2 regions of the Peribacillus sp. NPDC097198 genome follow, and region 2 is predicted to be linked to the other one. Evidence: riboswitches for the same ligand, from Rfam matches in the RefSeq annotation. Region 2 holds a riboswitch; the other holds the start of a gene.
The links. Region 2 has a riboswitch for lysine ahead of ACIQXQ_RS00940 (amino acid permease). Riboswitches for the same ligand answer to the same signal wherever they lie in the genome.

Region 1 (3,423 bases), on a different contig from region 2:
AGAGTATTCCAAATACAAAATCAGCATGTAGGAGAGGAGAAAGAAGATATCCCTAAACTTTCCGATATCATCTCCCTTTCCTCTTCCTTTTCCCTGGTCTTAGGCCTTATCATGTTGTGTATCATGCTACTCTCTCTAGCCGTCTATTATCTTTAATCTTAATCTTTCCATAGAGTCCGGGCACCGAAAAAGGGCAACCTTTTTTTAGGTGCCCTTTTTCTTTATAAAAGCATTAGGTACATCTTTTCATCAGTTTTAATCAATCAGGCAAGGACTTTGGCGTGCTGTCCAAGTTTGAATGCCTCGTGTAGCGCTTCGACCGCTTTGACCATTTCCTTTTCGTTTACGACGGTAGAAACTTTGATTTCCGAAGTGCTGACCATTTTCACTTGGATCCCTGTATTCGCCATGACTTCAAACATCTCTGCGGCCACTCCGGGATTGGAAACCATTCCTGAACCTACGATAGAGACTTTAGCCAACTCGCCTTCCGTTTCTATACCATCAAATTCCAACTGGCTTTTATTGTTTTCAAGAACCATTAAAGCTGCTTTTGTATCTTCGCTTTTAATAGAGAAAGAGAGATTGGTCGTATCTTCTGATGTCATGCTCTGGATGATGATATCTACATTTATGTGATTTTTCGCCAGTGTCGTGAAAATCGTGGATAATACACCAAGTGATCGAGGCAAGCCGTTCACTGTAACTCTTGTGATGCTATCCTCAAAAGCAATACCCCGTACAATTAAATTCTCTTCCATATTCGCTTCCTCCTCAATGATGGTCCCAGATTCTTTTTCTAAGCTTGAACGGACTTCAAGCGAGATTTGATAGTTTTTTGCATATTCAACGGCCCGTGGGTGCAGGACCCCAGCCCCTAAATGGGCCAGCTCCAACATTTCGTCATAAGATACGGATGTTAATTTCCTGGCGTTTTTTATGTAGCGTGGATCTGTTGTGAAAACACCGGTTACATCGGTATAAATGTCGCATCGGTTTGCGTGTAGTGCTGCGGCTATGGCAACCGCCGTTGTATCGGAACCGCCCCGACCCAATGTCGTGATTTCCCCATGTTCATCCATTCCTTGAAAACCGGCAACGATGACGATCTTTTTTGCTTGTAACTGCGCTTGAATTCTGGAAGCATCGATATTTAAAATTCGCGCATTTCCGTGAACGGACTCTGTCTGCATCCCAGCCTGCCAGCCCGTAAAGGATACGGCTTCATGCCCCTTTTCCACCAATGCCATCGTTAACAAGGCAATCGTAACTTGTTCCCCGGTCGTCAATAACATATCCATTTCCCTCTTACTAGGGGATGCGGAAATATCTCTTGCCATGGAAACCAATTCATCCGTTGTCTTCCCCATTGCCGAAACAACGACAACGACGTCATTACCTTTTTCAGCTTCCTCGATTACACGATTAGCGACATGTTTGATTTTCTCGACACTCCCTACAGAAGTACCGCCAAATTTTTGTACAATCAGTGCCATTCTCATGCACCCTCTCTATCTTTTTTAGGCAATAAAAAAAGCAATGAGAATATCTCATTGCTGTGGTTACGTATCCGTTCAGTAATCACAGTGAGATAGCTCTCCAAGGTATCAACCCTGACAATCTGCCATCTTTTAAATGGTCAGACCAGAAAAACAAGGTATGAGTCTTGTTTTCCTTCGGCGTCATTCCCTTTCAAAACCCTTCATTGAAGCTCATACTTCTCTAGGTTTTTACTATTGAATTCCGCACCTCTATCAGCACTTTAAATTGTCTTGTTTAAAAATCCCTTTTAAGCATAGCATAGGAAAAAGACACTCGCAAGGTCATTCTTGTAATTTTCTAAAGATTCCATCCGCTACATTTTTAGGCATTCCCGCTTCGATTATCTGTTCGACTGAGGCCTCTTTCATTTTTTTCAATGACCCGAAATGCCGTAACAGCTGCTTTCTTCTTTTCTCACCTACACCTGGAATATCATCCAGAAGTGAATGAATGGCATTTTTCCCACGAAGCTGGCGATGGAAGGTAATCGCGAACCGATGCACTTCATCTTGGATTCTTTGTAGCAAGTAAAATTCCTGACTTCGCGAATCAAGTGGAATCAGTTCGAGCGGGTTTCCAATCATCAATTGGGATGTCCTGTGTTTTTCATCCTTAATAAGGCCAGAAAGCGGAATATCGAGACCGAGTTCATTTTCCAAAATGTCCCGAACGGCCTCCACATGTCCTTTCCCTCCATCGATGATGATCAAGTCAGGAAGTGGAAGGCCATCTTTTAAGACGCGTGAATATCTTCTTCGGACAACTTCACGCATCGATTCGTAATCATCAGGCCCTTTCACCGTTTTAATTTTATACTTTCGATACTCCCGCTTTTCCGGCTTGCCATCAATGAAAACGACCAAAGCAGATACAGGATCACTTCCTTGAATATTCGAGTTATCAAAAGCCTCGATACGATGTGGAGTGTAGATGCCTAACTTATCCCCTAAATTCTCCACTGCCTTGATCGTTCTTTCTTCATCCCGTTCAATTAATGAGAACTTCTCTTGAAGGGCGATGGAGGCGTTTTTATTTGCCAATTGCAGCATATCCTTTTTCGCGCCCCTTTTCGGATGAAGCGTTTTTACACCAAGCAAGCTCTCCGCCAGCTCGGCATCAACAGACTCCGGCAACAATATCTCTTTTGGCTTAAAGTGATTGGCCTTTTCATAAAACTGTCCGAGATACGTAAGAAGCTCCTGTTCCGGTTCATCGTAGACCGGAAAGAGCGAAACATCTCTTTCAATCAGTTTCCCTTGTCGCACAAAAAATACTTGTACGCACATCCACCCTTTATCATAGGCAAAACCGAATACGTCCCTGTCAATGAAATCAGTCGTCATCATTTTCTGTTTTTCCATTGTAATCTCGATGTGGGCAATTTTATCCCGATATTCCTTCGCCCGTTCAAAATCGAGCATTTCAGAGGCTTCAAGCATTTTTTCCGTGAGTTCTTTCTTTATCTCGGTATGACCGCCATTTAAAAATCGGTTAATATCATCGACGATTTGCTTATATTCCCGTTCCTCTACATCATAAACGCAAGGGGCCAAGCACTGGCCAAGGTGGTAATATAGGCAGACACGGTCTGGAAGCGTATTACATTTCCTTAATGGATAGATCCGATCCAGAAGTTTTTTCGTTTCATTGGCCGCAAAAGCATTGGGATAAGGACCAAAGTATTTCCCTTTATCTTTTTTGACTTTTCTCGTGATGATCAAACGCGGGTGTTTTTCAGCCGTCAACTTGATGAATGGGTAGGTCTTGTCATCCTTCAACATGACGTTATATTTTGGATCGTGTTTTTTGATTAAATTCAGTTCTAAAATAAGCGCCTCGATATTGGAGGAGGTAACGATATACTCGAAATCCTCGATTTCA
Region 2 (3,423 bases):
TATACTTTACGTACAGTGAGCTTTACATTAAAGAAAGGAGCCTGAGGGGTTGAAAAACAAATTACGGGATATGCGCAAGTCTCATCAACTTACACAAGAAAAGCTATCCGAACTAACGGGCGTATCCCGGCAGACGATTATTTCTATAGAATCCGGAAGATTCGATCCATCCATCAAGCTTGCTTACAAACTGGCAAAAGTGTTCGATTTGACCATTGAGGATATATTTCTATTTGAGGAGGAGGAAATGTAATGGATTTTAACTGGTGGGCTTTTTTAGGAAGTACCCTTGGCATCATCGGAGGGCTGGCTGGATTAAGGGGAGGTCGCCGTGCCGCTGCCAAGCGACGGGGATTGGATGAACGATTTGACCTCATCCGAACTAAAGCACGGGCAACCAGCTGGTTTTTCACCCTTTTTGGGATCTATATCTTTTTCTTCTTATTATTTTTTGGCGTAAAACTCTCTGTTGCCCCTGTTCTAGGTATTCTCTTACTTCTTCATCTCGGGTCATGGGCGATTTCCGTTTTTTATTATGAAGCAAAGCTTTAAATCATTTTTGTGATTTTACTGCTAGATAAGCTAACCCCAACTCAATCCCGCAAAGCACGATCAAACAAAGCAAAGTCGTTAACATCTTCATCCCTCCTTCAAGACTTTTATTAATCTTAAAGGATGAAACCCATACCAGAACAAGTCCCAGCATGAAGGCATTTCCCCTTTATGCTTTCGTTCTCTTGCTCTGAAATGGGTTTCATAGGGTAGACTGTAAAAAACGAAAAATGGTGATCTAATGACGAACATAAAAAAAATCGCTGAATATGCAGGTGTATCGATTACGACCGTATCTCGCGTGATGAATAACCATCCTTATGTAAGTGAGGAAAAGAGAAAGAGTGTACTAAAGGCCATCGAGCAATTGAACTATACGAGAAATATCAACGCCATCCATCTTACGAAAGGCAAGACTCATCTGATTGGCGTCATCATTCCATACACCAATCACCCCTATTACGGAGCAATCATCCAGGGAATTAATAAACAAGCAAATGTCCTTGGTTACCATATTGTCATCTTCCAAACACAATATGAAAGAGAGAAAGAAATCCAAGCACTGAAAATGTTACAAATGAAGCAACTCGATGGCATCATCGTCTGTTCTAGAATCTCAGAAATGAAAGTGCTCTTGGAGTATCATGTCTACGGTCCGATTATCTTATGTGAAGATACATCGCAGTCAGAATTTTCTTCGATCAGCATCGACCATTATGCCGCCTTTTCCTCAGCCCTCGACTACTTGGTAAACAAGGGATATAAGAAAATAGGCTACAGCCTTGGGCGAAAAAAGAGCAGGAATAGTTCACTTCGGATAAAGGCGTTTGAAGATAGCATGAAAAAACATCATTTTATAAGTAAAGAGGAATGGCTGTTTGAAGGCAGTTACTATATCAAAGACGGAGAAAGGGCCTTTCAAGAATGGGTCGCCATGCAGGATAAGCCAGAGGCCATCATTATAACGAACGATGATACGGCAGCTGGCTTCATCATTTCCGCTCAAAAAGCGGGAGTTAAGATACCTGAAGACGTCGCCATCCTTGGTTTCAATAACGATAGTATTAGCGAAATGCTGGACATCTCGACTATATCCCTACCCTTGGATTCGATTGGGAGAATGGCTGTTGACCTTTTTGAGGATCCTGCCACGATCAAACATGTAAAGCTAGGTTTCAGCCTTATAACGCGAAAAAGTGTATAATAATCAGAATTATTTGTTTTTATTATTCACCTATATTATCTATTTGAACACTAAATGGTTTGATTCATGTCTAATTAGGGAAAAAGATACTTGAAAAATAAACATTGCGCTCTCTAGAGGAATATTTTATAATTTTAATATAGCAAATTTCATTCAGTGACTCACAAACTGTATGTCACCATTTAAAATTCGCGTTATTAACAGTACGAATTGAATACTTCCTCATTTACCGATGAGTTAGAGGCTGCGGCTTATAAAAGTAACACGGACGAGATTCAGGAAAGTTGACGACTCCGTTTGAAAGGATAAGTTGCCGAAGTGTAGAAATATTCCTTGTATTTCTAGGCTGGCGATGTTTTCGAACAGGAACATCACTGTCACGTTTTCATAAAACGTGGGGAGCTATCTTCGGAAGGATTAAACGGGTATCTATATACAGCCGTCGATCTTTTTCGACTGCTGTTTTTTTTATATTCCGTCCCCTTCCCATAAAAAGGAGTGTAACATCAATTGAAAAATCAACAACAAAATTCAAATCCTACTGAACTGAAAAGGAGTCTGAAAGCTAGGCACCTTATGATGATATCTCTAGGTGGAACAATCGGCACCGGACTATTTTTAGCGAGTGGTGGTGCCATTCATACGGCTGGCCCCGGTGGTGCATTAGTTGCTTATGCGGTAATTGGCGCCATGGTTTTTTATTTAATGACAAGCCTTGCCGAGATGGCTGCTTATATGCCAGTTGCCGGTTCGTTCCGCGTTTATGCATCCAAATTCGTCGATCCCTCTTTCGGTTTTGCGATTGGGTGGAATTATTGGTATAACTGGGCCATCACGATAGCAGCTGAATTGGCGGCCGTTGTCCTGATCATGAAATTTTGGTTCCCGGATACTCCATCATTCATTTGGAGTGCCGTTGCATTACTCATCATGTTCTTAATTAACTATATGTCCGTTAAGGGCTTTGGCGAAGCCGAATATTGGTTTGCAATGATTAAAATCGTGACCGTCATTATCTTCTTAATTACTGGTTTTTTAATCATTTTTGGCATCATGGGCGGAAATGATCCGATTGGTTTTTCTAATTTCACCATGGGTGATGGGCCATTTAATGGAGGCTTCTTTACCATTCTAGGAGTCTTCATGGCAGCTGGCTTCTCCTTCCAAGGAACGGAATTGCTTGGAGTAACCGCTGGAGAAAGTGAAGATCCTGAGAAAAACATCCCTAGGGCGATCAAATCCGTTTTTTGGCGCATTATCTTATTCTATATCCTAGCAATCTTTGTCATAGGAATGATCATTCCTTTCACGGATGCACGTTTACTAAGTGAAGATGTTGCCGTCAGTCCATTTACGCTTGTTTTTGAACGCGCAGGCCTTGCCTTTGCCGCTGCTGTCATGAACGCAGTCATTTTAACATCCGTACTTTCAGCTGGTAACTCTGGCATGTATGCCTCAACCCGTATGCTATGGGATTTAGCACGTGACGGAAAAGCACCGAAGTTCCTTGGCAAGCTTGATAAAAGAGGCGTACCTGTAAATGCTCTTATCGTGACTTCTTTAGTCGGATGTCTTGCTTTCTTGGCTTCCTTCTTCGGGGATGGAGTCGTGTATATTTGGTTACTGAACGCTTCCGGCATGGCTGGTTTCGTCACATGGGTCGGGAT

Region 1: it holds a riboswitch for lysine, as region 2 does, so the genes downstream of both, ACIQXQ_RS13560 (aspartate kinase) here and ACIQXQ_RS00940 (amino acid permease) in region 2, are expected to answer to the same signal.

What each region holds. Positions count from the first base shown of each region.
Region 1 is NZ_JBIWDO010000007.1:20,434-23,856, reverse strand. It holds gene ACIQXQ_RS13565 (DUF3899 domain-containing protein) at 1-156, shown strand, start outside; gene ACIQXQ_RS13560 (aspartate kinase) at 264-1,496, opposite strand; lysine riboswitch at 1,585-1,762, opposite strand; gene uvrC (excinuclease ABC subunit UvrC) at 1,824-3,423, opposite strand, start outside.
Region 2 is NZ_JBIWDO010000001.1:176,135-179,557, forward strand. It holds gene ACIQXQ_RS00920 (helix-turn-helix transcriptional regulator) at 50-253, shown strand; gene ACIQXQ_RS00925 (hypothetical protein) at 253-552, shown strand; gene ACIQXQ_RS00930 (hypothetical protein) at 554-706, opposite strand; gene ACIQXQ_RS00935 (LacI family DNA-binding transcriptional regulator) at 794-1,756, shown strand; lysine riboswitch at 1,987-2,169, shown strand; gene ACIQXQ_RS00940 (amino acid permease) at 2,267-3,423, shown strand, end outside.